DNA from 2 places in the Streptomyces sp. NBC_00178 genome. Region 2 is predicted to be linked to the other one. Evidence: riboswitches for the same ligand, from Rfam matches in the RefSeq annotation. Region 2 holds a riboswitch; the other holds the start of a gene.

Region 1 (8,584 bases), 2.1 Mb from region 2:
TCTCGCCGGCGTAGCCGTGTGCGCCCGCCTCGATGGTGCCGGCGATGCCGATGGCGCCGGCGATCCCGGTGCCCAGGGGGACGAAGAGGAAGCGGTCGGCGCCCCGGCCCGCGCCGATCCGGCCCTCCGCGAGGCCGCCGGTCCTGACGTCGTGGCCGAGCGCCACGGGAATCGGGCCGAGCCGCTCGCCGAGGAGCTTCCGCAGGGGCACGTCGCGCCAGCCGAGGTTGGCGGCGTACACGGCGATGCCGCGCTCCGCGTCGACGATGCCGGGCACGGCGACACCGGCGGCGACGGCACCCTCGCCGAACTGCTCGCGGCCGTGGGCGTACAGGTCCGCGGCGAAGCCGAGGATGGTCTCCACGACGGCGTCGGCGCCGCGTTCCCTGCCGGTCGCGCGGCGTGCTTCGTGGAGCAGCGTGCCGTCGGCCCCGACCAGGGCGGCCTTCATTCCTGTGCCGCCCACATCGAGGGCGATGACGTGTCTCACGGAAGACAGTTTCGCCCGCCGACCCCTAAAAGGTCTAGTCCACTAGCGCGGTTTGTTGACCATCCATACAAAACGGCCCTGCTAGATTGCCGAATCGATACTCCGGGTGGTGTAGACCTCCACGCCGGACCTGAGGCAGGATCGCGGGTCACCGCTCGTGCGGTGGACCCGGCAACCAATGTAGGGATGGACAGGCTGTGCAGCGGCGCTTTGTGGGTCTGACCGCGGCGGTTGCCGCACTCGGCATGACGGCGACGTTGTCGGGATGCGGTTCGGACACGGGGGGCGGTGACGTCACTCTGAAACTGGTCGCGGCCGACTACGGCACCGGCGCGGAGAACAGCTCCCAGCACTACTGGGACGACGTCGCGGCGAAGTTCACGCAGAAGAACCCCGGGATCAAGGTCGACGTCGCCGTCTACTCCTGGAAGGACGTCGACCGCAAGGTCGCCGAGATGGTCGAGGCGGGCGACGCCCCCGACATCGCGCAGATCGGCGCCTACGCCGACTACGCCGAGGCGGGCAAGCTCTACACCGCCGACGAGATGATCACGATCCGTACGGGAGCCAACTTCCTGCCCTCGCTCACCGACGCGGGCAAGGTCGACGACAAGCTCTACGGCCTGCCGTTCGTGGCCAGCACCCGCCTGCTCTTCTACAACAAGAAGATGTTCACCCGGGCGGGCATCACGGCCCCGCAGACGTGGGACGACATCCGCGACGACGCCGCGGCCCTCAAGCAGCGCGGGGTGAGTTACCCCTTCGCGCTGCCCCTCGGCGAGGAGGAGTCCCAGGCCGAGACCCTGATGTGGCTCCTCAGCGGGGGCGGCGGCTACACCGACGAGGTCGGCAACTACGACATCGACTCCCCGGCGAACATAGCCACCTTCAAGTGGCTGAAGTCCAACCTCGTCGACAAGGGCCTCACCGGTCCCGTGTCGCCCGGCAAGCTGGACCGGGCCCAGGCCTTCGAGGCCTTCACCAAGGGCGACGTGGGCATGCTCAACGGCCACCCGACGCTCATGCAGGAGGCCGAGAAGAAGGGCGTCGAGGTCGGTATGGTCCCCCTCCCGGGGAACGACGGCCCCACCGAGGGCTCGATGGGCGTGGCCGACTGGATGATGGGCTTCAAGGAGCACGGCAACCGGGCCGCGATCGGCAAGTTCCTCAACTTCGCCTACGAGGACGAGAACGTGCTGGCGTTCGCCGACCAGTACGACCTGCTGCCCGTCACCGGCACCGCCTCCGAGGCGATGGAGGCCGACGACAAGCACAAGCCGCTCCACGCGTTCCTGGAGGCACTGCCGAACTCGCAGCTGCCCCCCTTCGGCAAGACGTCCTGGGCGAAGGCCAGCGAGACGATCAAGAAGGAGATCGGCACCGCGGTCGAGCCCGGCGCCAACCCGGAGGCCGTGCTCGTGGACATCGCGACCAAGGCCCGGCAGGCGGAGAGCGCGGAGTAGGTTGGCCGACATGACCGCCGACCCGCTCTCCGACCAGGCGCGCGCGGTGCTGGCCATGGAGCGGCGCTCCTGGCCCGGCCCCGGGGCGAAGGAGCGGGCCATCCGAGAAGAGCTCGACATGTCTCCGGTCCGCTACTACCAACTGCTGAACGCGCTCCTGGACGACCGCCGCGCGCTGGCGGAGGACCCGGTGACGGTCAACAGGCTCCGCCGGGTCCGCGACGCGAGGCGGGGCCGCCGCTGAGCGCGGCCGCGGGGGCGTCGCCTTCCGGCGCGGGCGGCCCCGAGGGGGACCGCGCGGCCGGGGGGTCCGCCCGCTACGCTCGGCCGCATGGGCACTCAGGACCACCCCCTCCCGACCCCGTCCACCCAGGCCGGCCGTGACGGCCTCGCCGCGCTGCTGGCCCGGCCCGGGCGCGCGGTGATCGCGCTCGACTTCGACGGCACGCTCGCCGACATCGTCCCGGACCCCGAGCGGTCCCGCGCCCATCCGGACGTCGTCCCGGCCCTGTCGGCGCTCGCGCCGCGGGTCGCCGCCGTCGCGGTGATCACCGGGCGCCCGGCCGGCACGGCGGTGCGCTTCGGAGGCTTCGCCGGGGCGCCCGGCCTCGACCACCTCGTCGTACTCGGGCATTACGGCGCCGAACGCTGGGACGCCGCCGACGACCGCGTCCACGCACCCGCACCCGACCCCGGCGTCGAGGCCGTGCGCGCCGAACTTCCCCGGGTGATCGAGGAGGCCGGGGCCGGGGAGGGCACCTGGATCGAGGAGAAGGGCCGCGCGGTGGCGGTCCACACCCGCCGCGCCACGGACCCGCAAGCCGCGTTCGAGGCGCTGCGTGCGCCGCTGAGCAGCCTCGCGGCCCGCCACGGCCTGATCGTCGAACCCGGCCGCCTCGTCCTGGAACTGCGCCCCGCCGGCATGGACAAGGGCGTGGCGCTGGAGGAGTTCGTCCGGGAGACGGGGGCGGACACCGTCCTCTACGCGGGTGACGACCTGGGCGACCTCGCCGCCTACGCCGCCGTGGAGAAGCTGAGGGCCGGAGGCGTCCAGGGCCTGCTGGTGTGCAGCGGCTCGGAGGTGCCCGAACTCGCGGAGCGGGCCGACCTGCTGGTGTCCGGCCCGGCGGCGGTGGCGGGTCTGCTGCGGGCCCTGGCCGGACAGGCCGCCCGGGACTGACCGCCTGCGCGACGTGGGCCGCCTGCGCGACGGGGTCCGGGCCCGCCGGGCCCGGACCCCGGGGTCGAGCGCGGCCGGGCCCGGCGGAGGTTCAGGCCCGCAGCGCCTCCAGCTGGTCCAGGAACCACTGCTGCGGCGGCAGCGCGGTCGCCGCGGCGGCGAGGCGCTTCGAGCGCGCCGACCGCTCGTCGGACTCCATGGTCAGTGCCTCGTGCAGCGCCCGCGCCGTGGCCGACACGTCGTACGGGTTGACCACGACGGCGTCCTCGCCCAGTTCCTCGTAGGCGCCCGCCTCCCGGGAGAGGACCAGCGCGCAGCCGTCGTCGGAGACGACGGGGACCTCCTTGGCGACCAGGTTCATGCCGTCGCGGATCGGGTTGACGAGGGCGACGTCGGCCAGCCGGTACGCGGCGAGCGAGCGGGCGAAGTCGTCGTCGACGTGGAGCAGGACCGGCGTCCAGCCCTCCGTGCCGAAGTCCGCGTTGATCGCGTCGGCGACCCGCTGGACCTCGGCCGTGTAGTCCCGGTACACCGCGAGGTCCTGCCGCGAGGGGTAGGCGAAGGCGATGTGCACCACCCGCTCGCGCCACTCGGGGCGCTCCTCCAGCAGGGCCCGGTAGGCGTGGAGCCCGCGGACGATGTTCTTGGAGAGCTCGGTCCGGTCCACGCGCACGATGGTGCGCCGGCCCGCGCCCACCTGCTCCCGCAGCGTCTCCATGCGGTCGTCCACGTCCGACTCGCGGGAGCGGCGGCGCAGGAAGTCCGCGTCCGCCCCCAGTCCGTGCACACCGATCCGGGTGCGCCCGGTGCCGCCGAGGATCTCCGTGCAGCAGCCGATGAAGGCGTCCGCCCAGCGGCGCGTCAGGAAAGCGGCGCGGTCGGCGCCGAGGATGCCCTTGAGGAGCTGCTCGCCGATGTCGTCGGGCAGCAGGCGGAAGTAGTCGACGGGGGCCCAGGGGGTGTGCGAGAAGTGCCCGATCCGCAGGTCGGGGCGCAGCTCGCGGAGCATGCCGGGGACCAGCGAGAGGTGGTAGTCCTGCACGAGGACCGCGGCGCCCTCGCCCGCCTCCTCGGCCAGTGCCTCGGCGAAGGCCCGGTTGTACGCCTCGTAGGACGCCCACTGCCGGCGGAACTCCGCGTCGAAGACGGGCTCCACCGGCGTCTGGTAGATCATGTGGTGGACGAACCAGAGGACGGAGTTCGCGATGCCGTTGTAGGCGTCCTCGTGGACCCCGGCGTCGATGTCGAGCATGCGCACGCCGGGCTCGGACACGCCCCTGCGGACCGCCTCCCGGTCGCCGTCACCGAGAGCGGCGCACACCCACAGCTTGTCGTCGACGGCGCTGAGGCCGGAGACGAGCCCGCCGCCACCGCGCTTCGAGTCGAGCGTGCCGTCCTCCCGCAGGGCGTACGACACCGGGCCGCGGTTGGACGCGACGAGGACCTGGGCAGCGTGCTCGGAGACCATGTACCCGAACCTAGCCCGTGGGGGAAGGTGCCAAACGTGAGGAACGGCGGGAGATCCGGAGCGCGGAGGCGGTGGCCGGAAACCGCTGAGGGCTGTCCCGCAATCCCCGGCGGATCACGGGACAGCCCTCAGGCGGCGTTCCGGGAGGCGTACTCCGCGATCTCCCGCATCGGCGGCCGCTCCTCCGTGTCCACCGCGTGGGTGCGCGGGACGAATCCGCCGGGCCCCCGCTCGAACTGCGTGATCTCGGGGCGCACGAGCGGGCCCCGGGACAGCCTCAGCTGCGCCGTCCGGTAGATCGCCGCCGCCATCCGTCCGAGCGCCTGGCCGTCCTGGTGGCGGTGTCTGCGCACACCGACGTCGACCTGGGCCAGCGCGTCCAGGCCCACCGTGTGCAGGGCGTCGACCAGCAGGCCCAGCTCCACTCCGTAGCCGACCGGGAAGGGGAGCTGTTCCAGCAGGGAACGGCGCACCGCGTACTCGCCGCCCAGCGGCTGCACGAATCCGGCCAGCCGGGGCCAGTGGAGGTTGAGCAGCGGGCGGGCCACGAGTTCGGTGACGCGTCCGCCCTGGCCCGCGGCCTCGCCGAGCGGGCGGTCGTACATCGCCTTGACGAACTGCACCGAGGGGTCGGTCAGCAGGGGGCCGACGATGCCGGACACGAAACCGGCCGAGAAGTCCCTCAGGTCGGCGTCGACGAAGCAGACGATCTCGCCGCTCGTCACCAGCAGCGAGCGCCACAGGACCTCGCCCTTGCCGGGCAGGGCGGGTATCCGGGGGAGTACGGAGTCCCGGTGGACGACCCGGGCGCCCGCGCGGCGCGCGACCTCGGCCGTGGCGTCGGTGGAACCGGAGTCGATCACCACCAGCTCGTCGACGAGCCGGACCTTCTCCATCAGCTCGCGGCGGATCTCCGTGACGATGGCGCCGACCGTCGCCTCCTCGTTCAGCGCGGGCAGGACGACGCTCACGCGGGCGCGGCGCGGATCCCTCGCCCGCGCGGCCGTGAGGCGGTCGAGCGGGCGGTCGTCGGCCGACCAGGAACGCCTGGTCAGCCAGCGTTCCACCTCTTCCAGCACGGTCGATACTCCCTGTGTGTGATCCATCTCGCGGTTCGGACGACCCTCTCGGCCGACCGGTGCTTCGGTTACAGTCTTGAACAACGCGGATGGCCCTCGCATGTCGGGGTGGCTCCGCCGATAAACGCCCGGATCGCTGGTCCGGTGCCATAGCGCTCATCCAGAGGGACTGAGGGAACGGCCCGTTGAAGTCCCGGCAACCCTCCTGCCGACCGCGAGGTCACGGTGGGGAAGGTGCCAATTCCGTCTTGTGGCGAAATACGTCGCAAGGAAGATGAGGAGAAAGGGCCTCCGCCATCATGGCCGTGCAGACAGTTGCAGCAAACACCAATTCTTCCGCCGTGGATCTCGGTCCCGCCGCAGCGCTTTCCTGCCGCGAATGCGGTGAGCGTTTCGAACTCGGCCCCCTTTTCGCCTGCGCGTCCTGTTTCGGGCCGCTCGAAGTGGCGTACGACCTGCCGAGCGGCTCCCCCGAAGAGCTGAAGAAGCGCATCGCCGAGGGACCGGACAACATCTGGCGTTACGCGCCGCTGCTCCCCGTCCCCGCCGACGTCGCGGACAAGCCCAACATCAACCCCGGTTTCACGAAGCTCGTCAAGGCCGACAACCTCGCCCGCGAGCTGGGCGTGACCGGCGGCCTTTACGTCAAGGACGACTCCGGCAACCCGACGCACTCCTTCAAGGACCGTGTCGTCGCGATCGCCGTCGAGGCCGCCCGCGCCTTCGGCTTCACCACGCTCTCCTGCTCCTCCACCGGCAACCTCGCCGGTGCGGTCGGTGCCGCCGCGGCCCGCGCCGGTTTCCGCTCGTGCGTGTTCATCCCGCACGACCTGGAGCAGGGCAAGGTCGTCATGGCCGCGGTGTACGGCGGCGAGCTGGTCGGCATCGAGGGCAACTACGACGACGTCAACCGCTTCTGCTCGGAGCTCATCGGCGACCCGCTCGGTGAGGGCTGGGGCTTCGTCAACGTCAACCTGCGTCCGTACTACGGCGAGGGGTCCAAGACCCTGGCGTACGAGATCTGCGAGCAGCTCGGCTGGAAGCTGCCCGACCAGCTCGTCATCCCGATCGCGTCCGGTTCGCAGCTCACCAAGATCGACAAGGGTCTCCAGGAGCTGATCAAGCTCGGCCTCGTCGAGGACAAGCCGTACAAGATCTTCGGCGCCCAGGCCGAGGGCTGCTCCCCGGTCTCCACCGCCTTCAAGGCCGGCCACGACGTGGTGCGGCCGCAGAAGCCGAAGACGATCGCGAAGTCCCTGGCCATCGGGAACCCGGCCGACGGCCCGTACGTGCTGGACATCGCCCGCCGGACCGGCGGCGCGGTGGAGGACGTCGACGACGAGCAGATCGTGGACGCGATCAAGCTACTGGCCCGCACCGAGGGCATCTTCGCGGAGACCGCGGGCGGTGTGACGGTCGGCGTGACGAAGAAGCTGATCGAGGCCGGCCTGCTGGACCCGTCCCTGACCACCGTCGTCCTGAACACCGGTGACGGACTGAAGACGCTGGACGCGGTCGCCCCGACGACCGGCCTGTCGGCGACGATCCGGCCCAGCCTGGACGCGTTCCGCGACGCGGGCCTCGCCGCCGCCAACTGACCACCCGAGACCCGAAGGAAGGCACCGACATGAGCGTCAAGGTCCGCATCCCCACCATCCTCCGCACCTACACGGGCGGTCAGGCCGAGGTCCAGGCCGAGGGGGCGATCCTCTCCGAGGTCATCGCGTCGCTGGAGCAGAACCACCCGGGCATCGGCGCCCGCGTCCTGGACGACCAGGGCAAGCTGCGCCGCTTCGTCAACGTGTACGTCAACGACGACGACGTGCGCTTCGAGGGCGGCCTGGACGCGGTGACGCCGGACGGTGCCGGCGTCTCGATCATCCCGGCCGTCGCCGGAGGCTGATCCCCGGCACGGACGCGGACGGGGAGTGACGGCCCCGGCCGGGTGTCCGGCGACTCCGCAGCGTGAGCACGATGGCCCTCTCCGCAAGAGAAGCGGAGGGGGCCATTCTGCATGGTTGAGCGCGGTAGAGTTGGGGAAGTCCCCGCCGCTGCCCGTGCCGCCCGCATATGAGAATGCGCCCGGCCGCGACAAGAAGCAGCCAAAGTGCGTGAGTCTCTTGAGGCATAAGTGGCCTTTGCCTGGCCCGACTTGCCCAGGAATCCTCCTGTTCATACCTGTCCGGGTGTTCCCGCGCGCCCAGAATTCTCGTCCGATTGCCCTGTTGCAGAGGGCAGTTGGGCAGATACATTCAGCCGCGGTCGACGCGTTCCGGCGCACGCCACCCTCTCCTGTCGGAGGGTGAGTTCTGACCCGGGACCGCGAAGTGCGGTCTCGTGCAAGGGCCAGTAATAGGGGAGTTGGGCATGGCTCAGGGCACCGTCAAGTGGTTCAACGCGGAGAAGGGGTACGGCTTCATCGCGGTCGACGGTGGTGCGGATGTTTTCGTCCACTACAGCGCGATCCAGATGGACGGGTACCGCACCCTCGAAGAGGGTCAGCGAGTTGAATTCGAGATCTCGCAGGGCCAGAAGGGGCCGCAGGCGGACATGGTCAAGCTCGCCGTCGGCTGAGCTCGGCGCGGTCGGCCGATACGACACCACTCACGCACGTAGGGCCCGTTCCTCCGCAGGGGGACGGGCCCTACGCGCGTCCGCATGCGCCCCCGCGCCCCCTCCGCCCAGCGAGCCGCCGCCGAAGGCGCTTGCACTCGAGGGGGTCGAGTGCTAATCATTGGCGTTAGCACTCTCCAGGTGAGAGTGACAGAACTTGGACCGGGCCGGTGAGGCCCGCAGGCCCGGTGGGGCAAGGAACCACCGAGCACGCTGGCCGTCCGTCGCGGGCGCCTCTCGGTCCGGAGCAATCCACCCCTGTCCGGGAGGACCACTTCACATGGCCAAGAT
Region 2 (8,584 bases):
CCCTGGTACTTCTTCTTGTTCGCGTTCAGCGAGGTGCGGACGTCGTCGAGGTCCGCGAGCTTGGCCTGCGCCTCCTTGCGCTGCTGCGCGAGGGTGCGCTGCTTCGCCTGGATCTTCTGCAGCGACTCGGCCTGCTTGGCGGTCAGCTGGTCGAGCGCGGAGGCCTGGTCGAGGAAGCTGTCCGGGTCCGAGGAGAGCAGCAGCTGGACCGACGGGTCGAGACCGCCGGAGCGGTACTGCGCCGTCGCCAGGGAACCGAGTTCACCCCGCAGGGTGTTGAGCTCGTCCTGGCCGCGGGCGACCTTGTCCTGGAGGGCCTCGGCCTGCTTCTTGAGCTTGTCCTGCTGCTCCTTGGCGCCGTTGGCCTTCTCCGTGGCCTCCTCGGCCTCGTGGTAGAGCTTGTCGACCTTCGCCTTGACCTCTTTCGTGGTCGGCTTGGGGTCGGCGTGCGCGGCCTGGGAGGTCAGCGCCACGGCCGCTGCGGCGGTCGCGGTGAGCACGGTCACGCGGGTGCGGCTCGGCTGCTTGGGACGACGGTGGGACGCCACGAAGGCGAGCTCCTTCTTCCTCGAGCCGCCTACCGGGCTGTGGGGGACAGGATCCCCGGCTCCGTGCACATCACGGAATCGGCGGTTCCTTCGCCGCCACCCCTGGTGGGCGATCAACCGTGCGAAGGTTCGAGGCCTGACCCTAGTGACCATCTTGTGATCAGTTCAAATCCTCACAAGCAAAATCTCGCCGCACCAGCCACTTCTTTACTTTCATCGCACTGCGTGTAGCGACGACTTGACGGTACGTTCCGTAAATTCCGGCAAGTCACCCAAGCCGCTCAATGCGCCCTAGACGCGCGAAAGGCGCTTCAGGAGCAAGGCGGACGCCACCGGTCTCGCACCGGCCTTCGCCACGCCGTCCGCCACCTCGCGGTCGGTGGAGACCACGACGACGGGTCTGCCCGGCGGTTCGGCGCGGGCCAGTTGCCTGATCAGCTCGTCCGCGGTCACCCCCGCCTTGCTGAACAGCACCCGCACGCCGCGTGGCGGAGCCAGCAGGACCGGGACGGCCAGTTCGGCGCCGTCGAAGACGCAGGTCATCTCGGCGCCGGTCTGGGCGGCGAGGACGGAGAGTCCGCCGAGGAGGCGCAACCGCTGCTTCTCCAGGGGCATCTGCGGATAGCCGGTCTTCGTGACGTTGTAACCGTCGACGATGAGATGCGCCTGGGGCAGGGCCAGCAACTGGTCGAGCAGGGCCGGATCCGTCTCCGAAAGCGCCCTGGCCGCGATGTCCTTGGGCGACATGCGGCCCGGCTCCACCGCCTCGACCCCGTCCGCGGGGCGGATCGAGGAAGGGGGCAGGGCCAGTTCGCGGCGCAGCCCCTGAGCGGCGTCCAGCACGGTGTCCAGGAGCAGCCGCAGCCGCATGTCCTCGACCGACCGGCCCTCCCTGGCGGCTCTGCGGCCCGCCTCGACCGAGGCCTCCGCCTCGGCGAGCCGCGCCTTGAGCCGACGGGTCTCACTCTCCGCCGCGGACACCTGGGCGGCGGTCTCGGCGCGCACGGTGTCCGTCTCCGCGCCGAGCTTGCGCAGGGCGGCCTCCCCGCGCTTCACCTCGCTGAGCGCGCTGCGGAGCTTTCGATGGAGGGAGTCGTTCTCCTTGCGTGACGCGTCCAGCTCCGTACGCAGCCGCTCGGTGTCGGCCCGGGTCTGGCCGCGGGCGCGGTCGAGTTCCTCGCGCAGCCGCTCCAGTTCCCGCCGGGTCTCCTCGTCGGCCCGCTCGGCGTGCGCCCGCTGGACCTCCTCGCCCGCGGCGGCGACGAGCTTGACCCAGCCGGCGGGCCGCAGCACGTACGCGGCGGCGGCCACGTCGACCGGGTCCGCCGCGGCGGGCGGCGCGCCGGACTTCAGCGCGTCGGCGAGTTCCGGCTGGGTCTGGCCGATCCGCTCGCCGATGCGCCGCCGGAAGGCCGGGTCGCTCTCCAGGGCGGCCGCCATCGCGTTACCCGCGAACTTGGCGCGCCTGCTCGGCGTGAAGCGGGCGTACTGTCGCAGCTGGGCGGGGAGTTCGCCGACCGTCAGACCGCCGAAGGCGTCCGAGACCAGCGCCACCACCCTGCGGCGTACGCCCTCGGGCAGCGGACGGTCGAGCGACTCCGCGGTGCCGTCGGCCGCGTCGGCCGGTCCGGCGCCGCCTGTCGGCTGCTCCACCATCCATCACCCCAATATGTAGGTCCGCACGGCTCCGTCAGGAGTCGGCGCCCGGCCTGTCGACCAGTTCGATCTGGTCCACCGCGTTGCACCAGCGGCAGCGCACGGACTCGATGGTCTCACTGACCACCTCCCGCTCCTCGACACTCGACTCCCCGGCCAGGTCGAGATGGACGTACTCCACGACCTTCGAGGAGCGCGTCACGTCGAAACGGGTGAGATTGCCGCAGAGTGTGCAGCGCCAGCGGGTCGCGTCCGTCGGCTGGGGAACCGTCGTCATCGTTGAGTCCTCTTTCGTCGAGTCTCTCGTGCGTGCCCAGGTCTTCGGTCTCGCGGTGCGCCGTCGAACTGCGGAAGTCCTGCGGCAACCCTACGGCCTCGCGCATCCCCGCCGGCACGGCGAGGCGGTCTGTCCCGTTCTCACCGTGTGCGTCATGCTCTGTACGTGATCGATCTGCGGGAAGGCGACTGGCGGAAGCGGGCCCGGGAGCTCGGCGCGGCGGCCGGCGCGGGCGGCGCCCCGGTCACGTACGGACTGATGGCGCTGTGCTGTGCGGTGTTCCTGATCAGCCCGCTCTCCGGGTTCAACCCCACCCACGGCGAGGGCGACGCGCTCCTCGCCGCGCAGGCGGGGTACTTCGAGCGGTGGGGCGTGATCCCCAGCGAACTCCTGGACGGCTCCGCCCACGCGGCCCTGACCCCGCTGACCGCGCTCTTCGTCCACGGCAGCTGGCTGCACCTGCTCGGCAACATGCTCTTCCTCTACGTGTTCGGCGCCATGGCCGAGGAACGCATGGGGCGCACCGAGTTCGTCTTCTTCTACGTCGCGTGCGGCTATTTCGCCCTGGTGGCCTACGCGGTCGTGCACGCGGGCTCGGACCAGACGCTGGTCGGGGCGTCGGGGGCGATCTCCGCCGTGCTGGGCGCCTTCCTCTACCTCTTCCCCCGGGCCCGCGTCACCAGCCTGTTCCCGTTCCTCTTCTTCCTGCCGCTGCGCTTCCCCGCGTGGATCGTGCTCGTGTTCTGGTTCGTGCTCCAGTGGCTCGCGGCCCAGGGCGCGGGAAGCGGGCCGGGGGTGGCCTACCTCGCCCATGTGGCGGGCTTCGCCGCCGGGTTCCTGTACGCCTGGGGGCGTTATCGGGGTGGTACTAGAGTGAAGCCACCAGCCACGGCCACCGAGGGAGAAAGCCAGCCGTGATCACCGCGATCGTTCTCATCAAGACCAGCGTGGACCGGATCCCCGAGATCGCCGAGGCCATCGCCTCGCTGGACAGCGTCAGCGAGGTCTTCTCGGTCACCGGCACGTACGACCTGATCGCCATGGTCCGGGTCGCCAGGCACGACGACCTCGCCGACGTCATCCCGGGCCGGATCAGCAAGATCCCGGGAGTCGAGGGGACCGACACCCACGTGGCCTTCCGCACCTACTCGCAGCACGACCTCGAGGCGGCTTTCGCCATCGGCCTCGACGCCTGAGGCGCGGCGGACGGCTCCGGCCGGGACGGGGAGACGCTCCCGTCCCGGCCGGTTCCGCCCACGGACGGATCAGACCTGGACAAAGGCGCCCCGGTCCGGGACGCAGCGGCCGTCCTCGGTCCGGTAGGCCCAGCGGGCGCCCGAGCTCACGAGCTCCCGGACCGCGCCCAGGAACCGCTCGATGTGCTCGTCCGGCGTCCCGGCCCCGAAACTCACCCGGATGGCGTTGAGCGACCTCTCCCCCGGAGCGGCCTCGGGGGCGCCGCACTCACCCGGGTCCTGCGGCTCGCTGCCCAGCAGGGTGCGCACCAGCGGGTGGGCGCAGAACAGTCCGTCGCGCACCCCGATGCCGTACTCCGCGGAGAGCGCGGCGGCGAAGTGCGAGCTGTTCCAGCCCTCGACCACGAAGGAGATGACGCCGACCCTCGGGGCGTCGTCGCCGAACAGCGAGAGCACCTTCACCTCGGGGACTCCGGCCAGCCCCTCCCGCACCCGGGTGACGAGCTGCTGCTCGCGCTCGACCAGCCGGTCGAAGCCCGCCTCGGTCAGGGCCTTGCAGGCGGCGGCGATGGAGTAGACGCCGATGACGTTGGGCGATCCGGCCTCGTGGCGGGCCGCGGTGGTGTGCCACTCGACGTCCACTCCCCCGTCGGTGCGCCGCGCCACCTTGCGGGAGGCGCCGCCCCCGGCGAGGTAGGGCTCGGCGTCCCGCAGCCAGTCGGCCCGGCCGGCGAGCACGCCCGAGCCGAACGGGGCGTACAGCTTGTGGCCCGAGAAGGCGACCCAGTCGACGTCCAGCTCCGCGATGTCCACCGGGTGATGGGGCGCCAGCTGCGCGGCGTCGAGGACGATCCGGGCCCCGTGGGCGTGGGCGGCAGCCGCCAGTTCCTTCACCGGCCACAGCTCGCCGGTGACGTTGGAGGCACCCGTGACGCAGACCAGGGCCGGGCCGTAGGGGTCGCGGGCGGCCAGGGCCCGCTCGAGCGTGGCGACGGCCTGGTCCGGGGTGCGCGGGGCGTCGAGGTAGGTCACCCGGGCGTCCCGCCAGGGCAGCAGCGAGGCGTGGTGCTCGGTCTCGAACACGAACACCTCGCAGCCGGCGGGCAGCGCGGCGGCCAGCAGGTTGAGCGAGTCGGTCGTCGAGCGGGTGAAGACCACCTGGTCGTCGGCGCGGCAGCCCAGGAACTCCGCGACGGTGGCCCGGCTCGTCTCGAACAGGTCGGTGGAGAGCTGCGAGAGGTATCCGGCACCGCGGTGGACGCTGCCGTAGTACGGGGCGTAGGCGGCCACGTCGTCCCACACCCGCTGGAGGGCGGGGGCGCTGGCGGCGTAGTCGAGGGCGGCGTACGTGACGTCCCCGCCGGTGACGAGCGGAACGGTGACATCCGCGCCCAGAACGGGCAGCGGGGCACAAATGGTCTGGTCGGCGGCAGCGGTGGGTACAGACATGGCGAACTCCCGTAAGAGGCAGGCGACATCCTCGCGCCGGCGGTACGCGGCAGCGCGGAGAGGAAGGAGGAAAAGGGTGTGCGGAGGAGGGCTTCGCGCCCTATCGCATTCGCTTGCTCACAGAAGGCTCCCTGGGACCAGGACCCCAAGGGGTGGCATCCAGCGATGCCGAGGGGTCCGCGCTTGCCGCAGACCTCGCTGACTGCGGCCTGGTCTTCACCCGGGGCACCCCGCCACGGACGGAGGGTTGCCGGACAGCGGGCCGGGGCCGTAGTCGCTGTCACTCATGACCTGCCCAGCATCTTGCCACACCCCTGGCGACGCGCAAGGGCGCAGTCCGCGATCCGGACTGCGCCCCGCTCTCACACCGTGCGCCTCTCAGGCGTTGCTGGCGGACACCCAGCGCTCCAGCGCGCGCTTGGCCCCGCCCGAGTCGATGGACTCCGCGGCGCGCGCGATCCCGGCCGCCAGCTGCTCCTGCAGCGTGCCCGCACCCGGGTCCAGCGCGACCAGCGCTGCCGCGGAGTTGAGGAGCACGGCCTCGCGCACGGGCCCGGTCTCCCCGTCGAGCAGCCGGCGGGCGACATCGGCGTTGTACGACGCGTCGGCGCCCCGCAGGGCCTCGACGGGGACCAGCTGGAGACCGACGTCGCGCGGGTCGAAGGGCTCCTCGCGGACCGTGCCGTCGCGCACGGTCCACACCCGGGAGGTGGCGGTGGTCGTCAGCTCGTCCAGGCCGTCGTCACCGCGGAAGACCAGCGCGGAGTTGCCCCGGTCCGCCAGCACACCCGCCACGATGGGCGCCATCTTCGGGTCGGCGACGCCGATGGCCTGGGAACGCACCCGTGCCGGATTGGTGAGCGGACCCAGGATGTTGAAGGTGGTCTGGGTCCCCAGCTCCTTGCGGGCCTTGGCCGCGTACCGCAGGGCGGGGTGGAACTTCACGGCGAAGCAGAAGGTGATGCCGGCCTCCTCCGCGACGGAGACGACCCGCTGCGGGGTGAGTTCGAGGTTGACGCCGAGCTTCTCCAGCACGTCGGAGGCCCCGCTGGCCGAGGAGGAGGCGCGGTTGCCGTGCTTGACGACCTTGGCCCCCGTCCCCGCGACGACGATGGCGGACATGGTGGAGATGTTGACCGTCTTGGCCATGTCGCCGCCGGTCCCCACGATGTCGACCGTGCGGCCGGGCACCTCGATGGTGTGGGCGTGCTCGTACATGGCGCGGACCAGTCCGGTCACCTCGTCGACCGTCTCGCCCTTGGCCCGCAGCGCGACCGCGAACCCGGCGATCTGCGCGTCCGTGGCCTCACCGCTCATGATGCGGTTCATGGCCCAGGCCGTGTCGTCGGCGCCGAGGTCCTCGCCCCGCAGGAGAGGGGTCAGCACGCCCGGCCAGGTGCGGGCCGCCGTGTTGTCGCCGCCGTCCTGGGTCGCCACGTTCATGGTCCGCTCCTGGGAGTCCACAGCCGGTACAAGGATGTCTCCCACCCTATCCAGCCCGGAGGCAGCGAAGAGCCCCGTCCACCGGATGGACGGGGCTCTCGCTGTGGCGTTCAGCTGAGGTGATCAGTGGTGGCCGTGGCCGCTCGTGATCTCCTTGTACTCCTCGGCGGTGGGCTTGGCGATCTGACTGTCCTCACCGAAGTAGCCCTTGCTGAGGCTCGCCCGCACCTTCTGCAGTACGGACGGCTTGCGCTCGACGCCGTTCTCGTCGACCGTCGGGCCGATCTCGACCGGCTTGTACTGCTCATGCGCGGTGAGCGTGTGCAGCTGCCCCGGGCCGAGCGGCTCGTGGATCTCGACGAACTCACCGTGCGGCAGGCGCTTGATGGTGCCGGACTCGCGCCCGTGCAGCACCTTCTCCTTGTCGCGTCGCTGGAGGCCGAGGCAGATCCGCTTCGTGACGATGAACGCCAGGACCGGGCCGACGAAGAAGGCGATCCGGACGAACCAGCTGATCGAGTTCAGCGACAGGTGGAAGTGGGTCGCCCAGATGTCGTTGCCGCCGCCGATGAGCATGACGAAGTAGATCGTCACCCAGGCGACACCGATCGCGGTGCGGACCGGGGCGTTGCGCGGCTTGTCCAGGATGTGGTGCTCGCGCTTGTCCCCGGTGATCCAGGACTCGATGAACGGGTACATCGCGAGCGCCCCGAGGACGACACCGAACAGGACCAGCGGGATGAGCACGCCCAGGACCAGCGTGTGGCCCCAGAGGTTGATCTCCCAGCCGGGCATCACACGGACGAAGCCCTCGGCGAATCCCATGTACCAGTCCGGCTGGGCGCCCGTGGACACCTGGTCGGGGCGGTACGGGCCGAGCGCCCAGATCGGGTTGATCGAGGCGATGGCCGCGAGGATCGCGATGAAGCCGAAGACCAGGAAGAAGAAGCCTCCGGCCTTGGCCATGTACACCGGCAGCAGGGGCATGCCGACGACGTTCTTGTTCGTGCGGCCGGGGCCGGCGAACTGGGTGTGCTTGTGGAAGAACACCAGGATGAGGTGGCCGACCACGAGCCCGAGCATGATGCCGGGCAGCAGCAGGATGTGGATCGAGTAGAACCTCGCGATGATGTCCGTGCCGGGGAACTCCCCGCCGAACAGGAACATCGAGATGTACGTACCGACGATCGGCATCGACAGGATGGCGCCCTGCGTGAAGCGCACACCCGTACCGGAGAGCAGGTCGTCCGGGAGCGAGTAACCGGTGAACCCGGTGAACATGCCGAGGACGAAGAGCAGGAAGCCGAACAGCCAGTTGATCTCGCGCGGCTTGCGGTACGCGCCGGTGAAGAACACCCGGAACATGTGCACGAACATGCCGGCGAGGAAGATCACCGCTGCCCAGTGGTGGATCTGCCGGACCAGCAGGCCGCCGCGGACGTCGAAGCTGATGTCCAGCGTCGAGGCGTAGGCCTCGGACATCCGGATGCCCTGCATCGGCTCGTACGAGCCGTGGTACACGACCTCGTTCATGCTCGGGTGGAAGAACAGCGTCAGGTACACACCCGTGAGGATGATGATGATGAAGCTGTAGAGGCAGATCTCGCCGAGCATGAAGGACCAGTGGTCCGGGAAGATCTTGCGCATGTTGGCCTTGGCCAGGCCGTAGATGCCGAGCCGGCCGTCCGCCCAGTCGGCCACCCGCTCGCCGGCGGGCGCCTTGCGCTGTGTTTCCGTCGCAGTACTCATCCGCGCTCCCAGAAGGCAGGACCGACGGGCTCTTCGAAGTCACCGAGCGCTTCGAGGTTGCCCTCGCTGTTCACGCCGATCCGCAGCTGCGGGAGGGCGTGACCGGCCGGACCGAAGATGACGCGGGCGCCGTCGGAGAGGTCGAAGGTGGACTGGTGGCACGGGCAGAGCACGTGGTGCGTCTGCTGCTCGTACAGGCTGATCGGGCAGCCGACGTGGGTGCAGATCTTGGAGAAGGCCACGATTCCCTCGTGGGCCCACTCGCG

The links. A riboswitch is a leader RNA that binds a small molecule or an ion and turns the genes downstream of it on or off. The one in region 2 is predicted to bind S-adenosylmethionine.
Region 1: linked by a shared signal. The riboswitch ahead of thrC (threonine synthase) and the one ahead of OHT61_RS08870 (aminotransferase class V-fold PLP-dependent enzyme) in region 2 are both predicted to bind S-adenosylmethionine.

The regions. Positions count from the first base shown of each region.
Region 1 covers NZ_CP108143.1:4,132,136-4,140,719, forward strand. Annotated here, with positions in the region: gene OHT61_RS18000 (ROK family protein) at 1-490, opposite strand, end outside; gene OHT61_RS18005 (ABC transporter substrate-binding protein) at 688-1,953, shown strand; gene OHT61_RS18010 (DUF3263 domain-containing protein) at 1,964-2,197, shown strand; gene otsB (trehalose-phosphatase) at 2,285-3,133, shown strand; gene OHT61_RS18020 (alpha,alpha-trehalose-phosphate synthase (UDP-forming)) at 3,225-4,601, opposite strand; gene OHT61_RS18025 (glucosyl-3-phosphoglycerate synthase) at 4,730-5,680, opposite strand; SAM riboswitch class I at 5,834-5,961, shown strand; gene thrC (threonine synthase) at 5,980-7,278, shown strand; gene OHT61_RS18035 (MoaD/ThiS family protein) at 7,308-7,583, shown strand; gene OHT61_RS18040 (cold-shock protein) at 8,048-8,254, shown strand; gene groL (chaperonin GroEL) at 8,574-8,584, shown strand, end outside.
Region 2 covers NZ_CP108143.1:2,052,664-2,061,247, forward strand. Annotated here, with positions in the region: gene OHT61_RS08845 (C40 family peptidase) at 1-548, opposite strand, end outside; gene OHT61_RS08850 (NYN domain-containing protein) at 840-2,201, opposite strand; gene OHT61_RS08855 (hypothetical protein) at 2,239-2,481, opposite strand; gene OHT61_RS08860 (rhomboid family intramembrane serine protease) at 2,647-3,399, shown strand; gene OHT61_RS08865 (Lrp/AsnC family transcriptional regulator) at 3,396-3,677, shown strand; gene OHT61_RS08870 (aminotransferase class V-fold PLP-dependent enzyme) at 3,747-5,126, opposite strand; SAM riboswitch class IV at 5,301-5,418, opposite strand; gene trpD (anthranilate phosphoribosyltransferase) at 5,505-6,569, opposite strand; gene qcrB (cytochrome bc1 complex cytochrome b subunit) at 6,693-8,318, opposite strand; gene qcrA (cytochrome bc1 complex Rieske iron-sulfur subunit) at 8,315-8,584, opposite strand, start outside.